DNA from 2 places in the Amycolatopsis sp. NPDC101161 genome. Region 1 is predicted to be linked to the other one. Evidence: riboswitches for the same ligand, from Rfam matches in the RefSeq annotation. Region 1 holds a riboswitch; the other holds the start of a gene.
The links. A riboswitch is a leader RNA that binds a small molecule or an ion and turns the genes downstream of it on or off. The one in region 1 is predicted to bind glycine.

Region 1 (6,954 bases):
GCCGCGTCGCGGTGATCACCGGCGGCGCGAGCGGCATCGGGCTCGCCTCGGCCCGCCGCCTGGCGAGCGAAGGCGCGAAGGTCGTCATCGGCGACCTGACGCCGGATTCGGGCAAAGCCGCGGCCGACGAGATCGGCGGCGCGTTCATCCAGACCGACGTGACCGACGCCGAGCAGGTCGAGAACCTGTTCCACAGCACGGTCGAGCAGTTCGGCTCGGTCGACGTCGCGTTCAACAACGCGGGGATCTCACCGCCCGAGGACGACTCCATCCTGACCACCGGCATCGAGGCGTGGGAGCGGGTGCAGCGGGTCAACCTGACGTCGGTGTACCACTGCTGCAAGGCCGTGCTGCCGCACATGCAGCGCCAGGGCAAGGGTTCCATCATCAACACGGCGTCGTTCGTGGCGGTGATGGGCGCGGCGACGTCGCAGATCTCCTACACCGCATCGAAGGGCGGCGTGCTGGCGATGAGCCGCGAGCTGGGCGTGCAGTTCGCGCGGGAGAACATCCGCGTCAACGCGCTGTGCCCGGGGCCGGTGAACACGCCGCTGCTGAAGGAGCTGTTCGCGAAGGACCCGGAACGCGCGGCGCGGCGGCTGGTGCACGTGCCGGTCGGCCGGTTCGCCGAGCCGGAGGAGATCGCGGCGGCGGTGGCGTTCCTGGCCAGCGACGACGCCAGCTTCATCACGGCCTCCCAGTTCCTGGTCGACGGCGGCATCTCCGGCGCGTACGTCACCCCGATCTAACGGCGCGTCGGTTTCTTGACGCCGTAGACCTCCCGGAGGTAGGTCCAGGCGGCGTTGAGCTTCTTGCGCTCTTCGGAAACGAGCCGTTCGCGGCGCCGCAGCACGCGGACGGCGATTTCGGAGGCGAGGAAGGCACCGGCGGCGAAGGTGAGCACGCCGACGATGAGCGTGAGGGCGATGATGGTGGTGGTCATGCTCACAGCGTCGGGCGCGGGTGGGCGATTCGTCCCTGCGCAAAGCTAGCGGGTTTCGTTAGCTTTGTGAGGTGACGCACTGGCGCGCCGGCGAGTGGGCGGAAGCGGTCCGGACCGGGATCCGCTCGCGGGGCCTCTCCCTGGACGAGGCCGCGCGGCGCGTCGGCGTCCCCACCTCCACCCTGCGCAGCTGGATCGAGCACCGGCACGCGCCCAAGGTCACCGTCTTCGACCACTGGGCCCAGCTCGCCGAGGTCACCGGGCTGACCGAAGCCGAGCTGCTGCGCGTCGCCGGCGTGCTGCCCGACTCCCTCGCCAGCCCGGTGCACGTCGCCCAGGCCGCGAAGTCGCTGCGCGAGGGCATCGAGCAGGCCGGGCAGTTCCTCCGGCAGGCCACCGCGCTCGTCTACTCCTCGCCCGGCACCCAGGTCGCCAACGCCATCGCCGCGTCGCCGATCGACTGGGAGATGCGGATCCGCTCCGCCACCCGCGGTGACGAGGTCCGCATCACCTACCACCACTACGTCGGGATCGTGCCGCCGCGGGACTTCCCGCACGACGACGCCGAGGTGCGCCGGATCATCGAGCACGACATCCTCGGTGAGCTGTGGCGGCCGCTCGGGCTCTACTGGCGGGTCGCCGAGGTGCACGACTGGCACGAGCCGCCGCGGCTGGTCATCCAGGTGCCCGAACAGGAGGCGACGCGCCCGCCGGCGCCGTCGCCCGTGGTCGCCGCGCCGCCGGTCGTGGTGCTGTCGCCGATCTGGGGGTACGGCGAGCTGCTGGCGTCGCTCGTCGCCGACGGGCTCGGGTTCGGCAACGTCGACTTCCGCTACTTCGGCCTCCCGGACGCGATGGCCGACCGCGTCCGGATCACCGCCCGCGAGCTGGCCGAACCCGCGCCGCGCCTGGTGCACTCGGTGCCGCCGATCATGCTGCTGCACGGGCTGGCCGTGCCGGACCTGACCGGGCGGCTCCCGGTCGTCGTCCGCTACGGCCCCCGCATGCGCGAGCGGGCAGCGCGGATCTACCGCGAGCCGCTGCTCGAAGCGGGGTTCGCCGACCCGCTCGCGGGCGCGCGGGCGATCGAGGAAGCGATCTCGGTCCCGCCGGGCTGCGCGTACTTCGAGGTCACGCTCGCCGACGAGGACGTCTTCGACGGCGACCGCCCCTCGCTGGACCGGCTCAACGACTCGGTGGCCTGGTTCGCCGAGCAGCTCGTCGAGCAGGTGCTGCTGGGCGCCGGGCACCCGCCGGTGCCGGTGGGCGGGCCGCTGAAACGCCTGGTCCTGCCCTCGGGCCGGGTCCGCCGGCCCCCGGCGCTGGCCGGGGGCGTCGTGCGGCGGGTCGCTCACGGCTAGCACACATCGCGAGGTATTCTGGCCGACGAACACGAGCGCACCTGATAACTGGGGAGGACCAGTCGTCGGCTCGCGTGTCGATCATCAGCACTGTCGTTTCGGTCCTCAAGGGCATGTCTGCCCCGCTCTGTGGGCCGTCGCGCTCATCGCCGTGGCCGTGTGCTGCTCCCTCCTCGTGTCGTATCGGATGCACCTCAAGGCCCGCGAGCCGGGAGGCCGCTCCAGTTTCAAGGGATGGGGCATCGAGTCGATCCATGAACCGGCGGGCAGGTCCGAGCAGTCTGCGACCTCTTCTTCGGAGACCTCGGAGCGGCATGAGCAGATCGGCGCCGTCGACGAACGCCGAACCGCCGGCGACTCCGCTCAGGCACCGCGCCGGAACAGGTTCCTCCAGCGGATCAGTCTTCTACGCCGGCCGCGGCCGCGATCAGGCGCCGGTCGAGGCGGGATCGAAGGGTGATGTGGCGTTGCCCGGGTGAAGTAGACGGACCTCGAACCCGGCAGGTACCGTGACCGTCACAACTGCAGATCGGGCCGTAGAGCCGAGGCGGGAGAGCCCCCACGAAACCGGTGGGGCACCGAAGGAGCAAACTCCCCAGAATCTCTCAGGTACCTGTTACCGCTTCGTGCGAGGCCACTCTGGAAAGCAGGCGCACCCGCGCCTCACCCAAGGTGAAAGCCGCGTCTCACGCGGTGAAACTCTCAGGTGCCATGACAGAGGGGGAGTTCCCAGCGCACCCGTGTGCCCGGCCCGAGGAGCTCCCCATCACTTCAACGCAGTTCGACGCCCGCCACATCGGCCCGTCCGAGGCCGAACGCGCGAAGATGCTGGCCGAATGCGGCTACGGCAGCCTGGACGCCCTCGTCGGCGCCGCCGTCCCGAGCGCCATCCGCGCCACGCGTGAGCTGGTCCTCCCGCCCGCCGCGTCCGAAGAGGACGCCACCGCGGAGCTGCGCGCCCTCGCCGCGCGCAACCGGCCGATGACGCAGATGATCGGCCTCGGCTACTCCGACACCGTCACCCCCGGCGTGATCCGCCGCAACGTCCTCGAGAACCCGGCCTGGTACACCGCGTACACGCCCTACCAGCCGGAAATCTCCCAGGGCCGCCTCGAAGCGCTGCTCAACTTCCAGACGATGGTCGCCGACCTGACCGGCCTGGCCACCGCGAACGCGTCCCTGCTGGACGAGTCGACCGCGGTCGCCGAAGCCGTCACGCTGATGCGCCGCGCGTCCAAGTCGAAGTCCAACAAGGTCGTCCTCGACGCCGAGTGCCTGCCGCAGACCATCGCCGTCGTGCGCACCCGCGTCGAGGCGCTGGGCATCGAGGTCGAGGTCCGCGACCTGCTCACCGGCCTGCCGGAGGAGTTCTTCGGCGTCGTCGTCCAGTACCCCGGCGCGTCCGGTGTGCTGCGCGGCCGCGGCTTCTACCACGCGATTTCCGAGTCGGCGAAGGCCGCGGGCGCGCTCTTCACCGTCGCCGCGGACCTCCTCGCGCTCACGCTGATCACCTCGCCCGGCGAGTTCGGCGCCGACGTCGCCGCCGGGTCGACGCAGCGCTTCGGCGTCCCGCTCGGCTACGGCGGCCCGCACGCCGGGTACATGTCCGTCCGCTCCGGGCTCGAGCGCTCGCTGCCCGGGCGCCTGGTCGGCGTCTCGGTCGACGCCGACGGCAACTCCGCCTACCGCCTCGCGCTGCAGACGCGTGAGCAGCACATCCGCCGCGAGAAGGCGACTTCGAACATCTGCACCGCGCAGGTCCTGCCCGCCGTGCTGGCCGCGATGTACGCGGTCTACCACGGCCCGGACGGCCTGAAGAAGATCGCCCAGCGCGTCCACGGCCTCGCCGCGGGCTTCGCCGGTGCCCTGCGCACGGGCGGTGTCGAGGTCGTGCACGAGTCCTTCTTCGACACGGTCGTCGCGCGCGTCCCGGGCCGGGCCGCCGAGGTCCACGCGGCCGCCCGCGAGGCCGGCATCAACCTCGGTCACGTCGACGCGGACCACGTCCGCGTCGCGTTCGACGAGGTCAGCACCCCGGCGATCACCGCGAAGGTGCTCAACGCGTTCAAGGTCGAGGCCGATGTCGAAGACGGCGTCGCGCTGCCCAACGGCCTGGCCCGCGAGAGCGGCTTCATGGGCCACGAGGTTTTCGGCACCCACCGCTCCGAGACGGCGATGCTGCGCTACCTGCGCCGGCTGTCCGACCTGGACTACGCGCTCGACCGCGGCATGATCCCGCTCGGCTCCTGCACGATGAAGCTCAACGCCACCACCGAGATGGAGCCGATCAGCTGGCGAGAGTTCGCCGGCATCCACCCGTTCGCCCCGGCCGAAGACGCTGAGGGCTACCACGTCCTCGTCGCGCAGCTGGCCGAGTGGCTGGCCGAGGTCACCGGCTACGACAAGGTGTCGCTGCAGCCGAACGCGGGCAGCCAGGGCGAGCTGGCCGGCCTCCTCGCGATCCGCGCCTACCACCGCGCGAACGGCGACGACGCTCGCGACGTCTGCCTGATCCCGTCGTCCGCGCACGGCACGAACGCCGCGTCCGCGGTGCTCGCCGGGATGCGCGTGGTCGTCGTGAAGTGCACCGACGAGGGCAACGTCGACCTCGCCGACCTGCGGTCCAAGGTGGACACCCACCGCGACACCCTGGCGGCGATCATGGTGACGTACCCGTCCACGCACGGCGTGTACGAGCACGACATCGACGAGCTGGCCAAGATCGTCCACGACGGCGGCGGCCAGGTGTACGTCGACGGTGCGAACCTCAACGCCCTGCTGGGCCTGGCCAAGCCGGGCGAGTTCGGCGGCGACGTCTCGCACCTGAACCTGCACAAGACCTTCTGCATCCCGCACGGCGGTGGCGGCCCCGGCGTCGGCCCGGTCGCGGTGCGCGCGCACCTCGCGCCCTTCCTGCCGAACCACCCGCTGCTGGACGCGGCCGGCCCGGCGACCGGCGTGGGCCCGATCAGCGGCGCGCCCTACGGCTCGGCGTCGATCCTGCCGATCTCCTGGGCCTACGTCCGGATGATGGGCGCGCCCGGCCTGACCGCGGCCACCAAGGTCGCCGTGCTGGCCGCGAACTACGTCGCTTCGCGGCTGGCCCCCCACTACCCGGTGCTCTACACCGGCCAGGACGGCCTGGTCGCGCACGAGTGCATCCTCGACCTGCGCCAGATCACCAAGGAGACCGGCGTGACGGTCGACGACGTCGCGAAGCGGCTCATCGACTACGGCTTCCACGCGCCGACCATGTCGTTCCCGGTCGCGGGCACGCTGATGGTCGAGCCGACCGAGTCCGAGGACCTGGGCGAGATCGACCGGTTCTGCGCCGCGATGATCGCGATCCGCGCGGAGATCGACGAGGTGGCGAACGGCAAGTGGAGCGCCGAGGAGTCGCCGCTGCGCGGGGCGCCGCACACCGCGGAGACGCTGGTCGGGGAGTGGGACAAGGCCTACGACCGCGAGCTGGCCGTGTACCCGGCGGGTGTTTCGCGCAAGAACAAGTACTGGCCCCCGGTGCGTCGCATCGACGGCGCCCGCGGCGACCGTAACCTCGTGTGCTCCTGCCCGCCCCTCAACGCTTACGAAGGCTGAGCCCAAAGTGTCTCGCGAAACCTCCTTGCACGGAGTCCACAAGGGACTCGGCGCGCTGTTCACCGACTTCGCCGGCTGGTCCATGCCGGTCCGCTACGCCAGTGAGCTGGCCGAGCACAAGGCCGTCCGCGAGGCGGCCGGGCTGTTCGACCTGTCGCACATGGCCGAAATCCACGTCACCGGCAAGCAGGCGGCCGACGTCCTGGACTTCGCGCTGGTCGGCAACCTGACCGGCGTCAAGCCGGGCCGGGCGCGGTACACGATGATCTGCAACGAGTCCGGGGGTGTCCTGGACGACCTGGTCGTCTACCGACTGGCCGACGAGCACTACCTGGTCGTCGCGAACGCGGGCAACGCGAAGGTCGTCGCGGACGCTCTGACCGAGCGGGTCGCGGGCTTCGATGCCGTCGTGGACGACCGGTCCGAGACCACCGCGCTGATCGCCGTCCAGGGGCCGAAGGCCGTCGAGATCCTGGGTGCCGTGACCGACGCCGACCTGGACGCGCTGAAGTACTACGCCAGCGTCCCGGCGTCGGTGAAGGGCCACGACGTTCTGCTCGCCCGCACCGGTTACACCGGCGAAGACGGCTTCGAGCTGTTCGTCGACGCCGACGAGGCCCCCGCGCTGTGGCGGCTGCTGCTGGAGGCCGGCGAGCCGCACGGCTTGGTCCCGGCGGGCCTCGCCTGCCGCGACACGCTGCGCCTCGAAGCCGGGATGCCGTTGTACGGCAACGAACTCACCGTCGAGCAGAGCCCGTTCGAGGCGGGGCTCGGCCGGGTCGTCAAGTTCGAGAAGCCGGGCGACTTCGTCGGCCGCGCGGCCCTCGAGGAGCGGTCCAAGCAGGACGTCCCGCGCGTGCGGGTCGGGCTGAAAGGCGCCGGCCGCCGTGCTCCGCGGCACGGCTACGCGGTGCTGGCCGACGGCACCGAGATCGGCGAGGTGACCAGCGGCGCCCTGTCGCCCACGCTGGGTTACCCGATCGCGATGGCGTACGTCGATCGGGCGTACGCCGAGCCCGGCACCGAGCTCTCCGTCGACATCCGGGGCAGGAT
Region 2 (6,954 bases), on a different contig from region 1:
TCCTGGCGGCCCGTCGCGCGGCCAACGGCTATCGCGAGTACGACGAGGAAGACCTGCAGCTGGTCAAGGAGATCCAGACCTTGCAGACGGTCGGCCTGACCCTCGAGGAGACCCGCCCGTTCGTCGAGTGCCTGCGCAGCGGCCACGAAACCGGCGACTCCTGCCTGAGCTCCATCGAGGTCTACCGCCGCAAGCTCGAAGAAGCCGACGCGCTTCTCGCGCGGCTCGGCGGCATCCGCGGCGAACTGGCCGCGAAGCTCGCCGGCGCGCTCGCCCGGCAGGCGCCCGATCCGTGTGTCGTGCCCACGTCCCCGCGCCCGTGAAGGAGCCCGTCATGTCCGAAAACACCACAGTCAGCGAAGTCACCGACGCCACGTTCGCGGAGGTCGTCGGCAGCGACGTCCCCGTGTTGGTCGAGTTCTGGGCCACCTGGTGCGGCCCCTGCCGGATGGTCGGGCCGGTGCTGGAGCAGCTGGCCACCGAGCGGGCCGGGAAGCTTGCCGTCCGCAAGATCAACGCCGACGAGAACCCCGAGACCACCCGCTCCTACCAGGTCATGTCCCTGCCGACGATGATCCTCTTCCGCGGCGGCGAGCCGGTCGAGACGATCGTCGGCGCGTTCCCCAAGGCCCGCATCGAAGACCGCCTCGACCGGGCGCTCACGGCGCCGTCGCTTTGACGAAGGTGTCCGCCACCTCGCGGCCGTAGTTCTCCAGGTCGAGCGCCGGGTCGGCCGCGTACGCCGCGGCCACCCCGTCGATCGCCTGCGCGACGGACATCGCCATCACCTCGGGCGTGAACGGCCCGAACACCCCTTCGGCTTGCCCTTGCTTCAGCTGCCGGGCGAGGCCGTGCACGCGCATGTCGTCGACCAGCACCTTCGTCATCGACCAGCCGTCGGCGTCGTCCGCGTTGGCCGACAGCTCGGTCAGCACGCGGACGCACTCGGGGTACGCGCGCAGGAACGCGATCGACGTCTCGATGTGGGCCCGCAGGTAGCCGGCCCGGTCGGCCGGGTCGAGCCCGCCGCCGGTGCGCTCCTTGAGGAACTCGTTCTTCGTCTCGACCACCGTGCTGAGCACGGCCTGCATCAGGCCGGCCTTGTTCGTGAAGTGGTAGGAGATCAGCCGGGTGCTGCTGAGCCCGGCGCGTTCCTTGATCTTGGCGAACGTCGTCTTGCGGTACCCGAGGTCGGCGAGGACGCCGATGGTCGCCCCGATGATCTGGGCGCGGCGGGCCGCCTCGGTGCCGCTGAGCCCCAGCTCCGCCATGAGGTCGGTGTTTACTTGCATGAGTAAAAAGTTACTCGGCTGAGTAAAACGGCGCAAGAGGTTTGAACCACGGCTCCCGGGGTACGGCGAACGGTGCAAAGGCTCAGCCGACCGTTGAGGCTTGCCGCGCGTCGCGTTGACCGGCACTGTCCGGGCGCTTACCGTCGAAGGAGGTAAATCGCCACGGTGTGATTCACGGTCTGGGGCCGGACCGTGGCGGTTGATCTCCGGCGGGTCCCGCTCCTGGGACCGTCCGGCTGTCATTCGCCGGCCACCAGGTCGGGCGAGGGGAGGCTTGCGTGGTCGAGGCTGGTTCCGAGAAGCAGCCTGTTGAGGTCGCGGCTGGCGAGCAGGGTGAACTGTTCCCCGACGACTCGCTGCCGGACGAGCTGGTGGGCTACCGCGGCCCGGCCGCGTGCCAGATCGCCGGGATCACCTACCGCCAGCTCGACTACTGGGCCCGGACGAAGCTGGTCGCACCCAGCATCCGCACCGCTCACGGCTCCGGCTCGCAGCGGCTGTACTCGTTCAAGGACATCCTGGTCCTCAAGGTCGTCAAGCGGCTGCTGGACACCGGGGTCTCCCTGCAGAACATCCGCGTCGCCGTCGACCACCTGCGCGTCCGCGGGGTCCGCGACCTCGCGCGCGTGACGCTGTTCTCCGACGGCACCACCGTCTACGAGTGCACCTCGCCGGAGGAGATCGTCGATCTGCTCCAGGGCGGCCAGGGCGTCTTCGGCATCGCGGTCAGCGGCGCCATGCAGGAAATCAGCGGCACCATCCACGAGTTCCCGGCCGAACGCGCCGACGGCGGCGTCGTCGAGACCCACCAGCCGGACGAGCTGACCCAGCGCCGCAACGCCCGCCGGACCGGGTGATCACCGCTGCGGCGGACGGAGTAAGGTCATCCGTGCGGTCGACGAATCCGCGCGGGAGAGTCCGAGCCTCATATTGAGCTCGGCGCCGAAGGAGCAAGTCCTCCCCGGAACCTCTCAGGCACCCTGGACCGCGCGGACGAGACGCCTCTGGAAAGCGGGTCGTCAGGACACAACCTGATGGCCCCGCCGACGGTGCAAGCCCGGCTCAACCTCGGGCGAAACTCTCAGGCGCCCCTCGGGGTACGGACAGAGTGGGGAGGGCCAGGACAGCGAAGTCCGGGCCCAACCCCGCCGTCCCCAGGAGGCCTCCGTGGAACCGTCACTCGCCTCCCTGGAACAGGGACTTCCCTTCGCCGACCGGCACATCGGGCCCGGGCCCGCCGAACTCCGCCGGATCCTCGACGTCATCGGCGTCGCTTCTCTCGACGAGCTCTCCGAGCGTGCCGTTCCCGAGTCGCTCCGGCGGTCCGCGCAGCCGCTCGAACTGCCGCCCGCCGCCACCGAGGCCCAGGCACTCGCCGAGCTCCGCGCGCTCGCCGGCCGCAACCGGCCCATGGCGCAGATGATCGGCCTCGGCTACCACGACACCGTCACCCCGCCCGTCATCCGGCGGAACGTGCTCGAGAACCCCGCCTGGTACACCGCCTACACGCCCTACCAGCCGGAAATCTCCCAAGGCCGGCTCGAAGCGCTGCTCAACTTCCAGACCATGGTCTCGGACCTGACCGGCCTGCCGGTCGCCAACGCCTCGATGCTCGACGAAGCCACCGCGGCCGCCGAGGCCATGACGCTCGTGCGCCGGGCGGGCAAGGCGTCCTCGAACCGGTTCGTCGTCGACCAGGACACCCTCCCGCAGACCCTCGCCGTGCTCCGGACCCGCGCCGAACCGCTCGGCATCGACCTGGTCGTCGAAGATCTTTCCCAGGGGCTGACCGGCCTCGGGCTCGGCGGCGACTTCTTCGGCATCCTGCTGGCGTACCCCGGCGCGTCCGGCGCGGTGCGCGAGCTCGACCTGACGATCGCCGACGCGAAGAAGCACGGCGCCGCCGTCATCGTCGCCGCCGACCCGCTCGCCCTGACCCTGCTGCGGCCGCCCGGCGAGCTCGGCGCAGACGTCGCCGTCGGGTCGACGCAGCGCTTCGGCGTCCCGCTCGGCTTCGGCGGCCCGCACGCCGCCTACCTCGCCGTCCGCAAGGGCCTCGAGCGGCAGCTGCCGGGCCGGCTGGTCGGCGTCTCGAAGGACGCCGACGGCGCACCCGCGTACCGGCTCGCCCTGCAGACCCGCGAGCAGCACATCCGCCGCGAGAAGGCGACGTCGAACATCTGCACCGCCCAGGTCCTGCTCGCGGTGATGGCGTCGATGTACGCCGTGTACCACGGCCCCGACGGGCTGCGCGGGATCGCGCTGCGCGCCCACCGGATGGCCACCGTGCTCGCCGCCGGCCTCGCCGAGGGCGGCGTCGACGTCGTGCACGGCGAATTCTTCGACACCGTGACCGCGGCGGTGCCCGGGCGCGCCGACACGGTCGTCGAGGCGGCCCGCGACCTCGGCGTCAACCTCCGGCGCGTCGACGACGACCACGTCGGCGTCGCCTGCGACGAGACGACGACCCGGGACCGGCTTTCCCGCGTGTGGAAGGCGTTCGGCGTCTCGGTGTCCGATGTGGACGGTCTCGACGCGGATACCGCGCACGCGCTCCCGGCGCCGCTGCGGCGCACGAGCGACTTCCTCACCCACCCGGTGTTCCACGCCCACCGCTCGGAAACCGCGCTGCTGCGCTACCTGCGGCAGCTGGCCGACAAGGACGTCGCGCTCGACCGGAGCATGATCCCGCTCGGCTCGTGCACCATGAAGCTCAACGCCACCGCGGAGATGGAGCCGATCACCTGGCCGGAGTTCGCCGGGCTGCACCCGTTCGCCCCCGCCGAGGACGCCGCCGGCCTCCTGGAGGTGGTCGCCGACCTGGGCGCGTGGCTCGCGCGGATCACCGGCTACGACACGGTTTCCCTGCAGCCCAACGCGGGCAGCCAAGGCGAGTTCGCCGGGCTGCTGGCCATCCGCGCCTACCACCGGTCGCGCGGTGAGGGCGAGCGGGACGTCTGCCTGATCCCGGCGAGCGCGCACGGCACGAACGCGGCGAGCGCGGTGATGGCCGGCATGCGGGTGGTCGTCGTCCGCTGCGACGACGACGGCAACATCGACCTCGGCCACCTGCGGTCCACTGTGGACGACCACCGCGCGGACCTGGCGGCCATCATGATCACCTACCCGTCGACGCACGGGGTCTACGAGGACACCGTCGGCGAGGTGTGCGCGCTGGTGCACGACGCGGGCGGGCAGGTGTACGTCGACGGCGCCAACCTCAACGCGCTGATCGGCGTGGCCCAGTACGGCCGCTTCGGCGCCGACGTCTCGCACCTCAACCTGCACAAGACGTTCTGCATCCCGCACGGCGGCGGCGGACCCGGCGTCGGGCCGATCGGGGTCCGCGCGCACCTGGCGCCGTTCCTGCCGAACCACCCGCTGCAGCCGGCGGCCGGCCCGGTGACCGGGGTCGGGCCGGTCAGCGCGGCGCCGTGGGGGAGCGCGTCGATCCTGCCGATCTCGTGGGCGTACGTCCGGATGATGGGCGCGGAAGGCCTGCGTCGCGCGACACTCGCGGCGGTTGCGAACGCCAACTACGTCGCTCGCCGCCTGGGGGACCACTTCCCGGTGCTGTACGCGGGCCACGGCGGGCTCGTCGCGCACGAGTGCATCCTCGACCTGCGGCCGCTGACGAAGGCGACCGGCGTGACGGTCGACGACGTGGCCAAGCGCCTCGCGGACTACGGCCTCCACGCGCCGACGATGTCGTTCCCGGTGGCGGGCACGCTGATGGTGGAGCCGACCGAGAGCGAAGACCTGGCCGAGCTGGACCGCTTCTGCGACGCGATGATCGCGATCCGCGCGGAGATCGACCGGGTCGCGGCGGGGGAGTGGGCGCTGGCGGAGTCCCCGCTGCGCCAGGCCCCGCACACGGCCCGCTGCGTCGCGGGCGAGTGGGACCGGCCGTACAGCCGGGAGGCAGCGGTGTTCCCGGCGGGCCCGGCGGCGGCGAAGATCTGGCCCCCGGTCCGCCGCATCGACGGCGCGGCCGGCGACCGCAACCTGATCTGCTCCTGCCCGCCCCCGGAAGCCTTCGCCTGACTCACGACCCCGGGGCGCGAGCGGCGAGGTGGACCATCGGCTCGGTCCGGTTCGTCAGGTCCGGCTTGCGGTAGGCCTGCAGCAGGTGCATCTGGACCGTCCGCGGCTGATGCCCCGCCGGTGGACGATCTCCCGGTCCGGCTGGTCCACCGTCCTGCGCGGGCGGTGGAAGTACAGCGGTAATGCCGGCAGCGTGCGCAGGTCGGTCAGCGCCGCCGACCTCCCCGGAGGCAGCCGCTCGCCGCCGGACCCGCGGCCCGGAGCTTGCGCACGACTTCGAGCGTGCGGCGCGGGTGCCGCGCCGTCAGTGCCCCGCTCGCTGCCGATCCCCCTCGGTTCGCCCCCGGGGGAGAAAGACCCAGGCGAACCGAGGGAGATACGAGCCAGCACACCGATCCAGCCGGGGGCCGCGGCCATCCGCACCTCCGCGTACGCGCACGGCGACCGCACAGGAACGGGAGGTAGGTTGACGCCATGGCGAATGCGCACGGTCCTGATCGGACGTCCGTGGTCGTGACCGGTGGCAGCGGCTTCATCGGCCGGGCCGCCGTGCGCGCCCTCCGCGACCGGGGCGTCCCGGTCACCGTCGTCGACCGCGTGCCGTTCCCCGAGGACCTCGATGGCGTCCGCGTCGTGACCGGCGACCTGCGCGAGGCCGCTGTCCGGGAGGAGGCCGTGACGCCGGAGACCGCCGGGATCGTGCACCTCGCCGCGCTGACCTCGGTGCTGAAGTCGGTCGAGCTGCCCGAGGACACCTTCGCCGACAACGTCCTGGTCACCCAGGAACTGCTCGAACTCGCCCGCCGCCACGGAGTGCCGAAGTTCCTGCTCGCCTCGACCAACGCGGTGATCGGCAACGTCGGCTCGGCGACGATCACCCCGGACCTGCCGCCGCGGCCGCTGACGCCCTACGGCGCCACCAAAGCGGCGTGCGAAATGCTGCTCTCGGGCTACGCCGGCGCGTACGGCATGACCACGTGTGCGTTGCGGTTCACCAACGTCTACGGTCCGGGAATGTCCCACAAGGACAGTTTCGTGCCGCGCATGATGCGCGCCGCGCTGACCGGCACCGGCGTCAAGGTCTACGGCGACGGCCGCCAGCGCCGCGACCTCGTGCACGTCGACGACGTCGTCCGCGCGATCCTGCTGGCTCTCGACAGCGGCTACTCGGGCCGGGCGATCGTCGGCGCCGGGCGGTCGGTCTCCGTGCTGGAGATGGTCGACGCCGTGCGCGAGGTGACCGGCGCCGAGCTGCCGGTCGAACACGTCGACGCGCCGGCGGGCGAGATGCCCGCGGTGGTCGTCGACGTTTCGGCGAGCGCCGAGACCATCGGCTACCGGCCGGAGGTCTCGCTCACCGACGGCCTGGCCACGGCGTGGAAGTACTTCTCCGGCCTCGACCGTCCGAACGCGACACCGTGACGGCATTCCTCAAGCGCCACTGGCTGCTGCTCCTGCTCCTCGTCCCGGCGATCGTGCTCCGGGTGCTGACCTGGCTGGCGTACAAACCCGCGCTGCTGTACATCGATTCGTTCCGCTACATCGACAACCTGCACGCGCTGCGCGCCGACCAGCTCGACCCGATCGGCTACGACCTCGTGCTGCGCCCGCTGCTCGC

Region 2: linked by a shared signal. The riboswitch ahead of gcvP (aminomethyl-transferring glycine dehydrogenase) and the one ahead of gcvP (aminomethyl-transferring glycine dehydrogenase) in region 1 are both predicted to bind glycine.

Annotation. Positions count from the first base shown of each region.
Region 1 covers NZ_JBIWPI010000005.1:717,284-724,237, forward strand. The annotation lists gene ACIRSS_RS36820 (3-oxoacyl-ACP reductase) at 1-749, shown strand, start outside; gene ACIRSS_RS36825 (hypothetical protein) at 746-943, opposite strand; gene ACIRSS_RS36830 (helix-turn-helix domain-containing protein) at 1,015-2,304, shown strand; glycine riboswitch at 2,843-2,936, shown strand; gene gcvP (aminomethyl-transferring glycine dehydrogenase) at 3,016-5,901, shown strand; gene gcvT (glycine cleavage system aminomethyltransferase GcvT) at 5,909-6,954, shown strand, end outside.
Region 2 covers NZ_JBIWPI010000007.1:711,787-718,740, reverse strand. The annotation lists gene ACIRSS_RS46070 (MerR family transcriptional regulator) at 1-323, shown strand, start outside; gene trxA (thioredoxin) at 335-679, shown strand; gene ACIRSS_RS46060 (TetR/AcrR family transcriptional regulator) at 660-1,292, opposite strand; gene ACIRSS_RS46055 (MerR family transcriptional regulator) at 1,571-2,149, shown strand; glycine riboswitch at 2,192-2,290, shown strand; gene gcvP (aminomethyl-transferring glycine dehydrogenase) at 2,460-5,336, shown strand; gene ACIRSS_RS46045 (NAD-dependent epimerase/dehydratase family protein) at 5,811-6,758, shown strand; gene ACIRSS_RS46040 (glycosyltransferase family 2 protein) at 6,755-6,954, shown strand, end outside.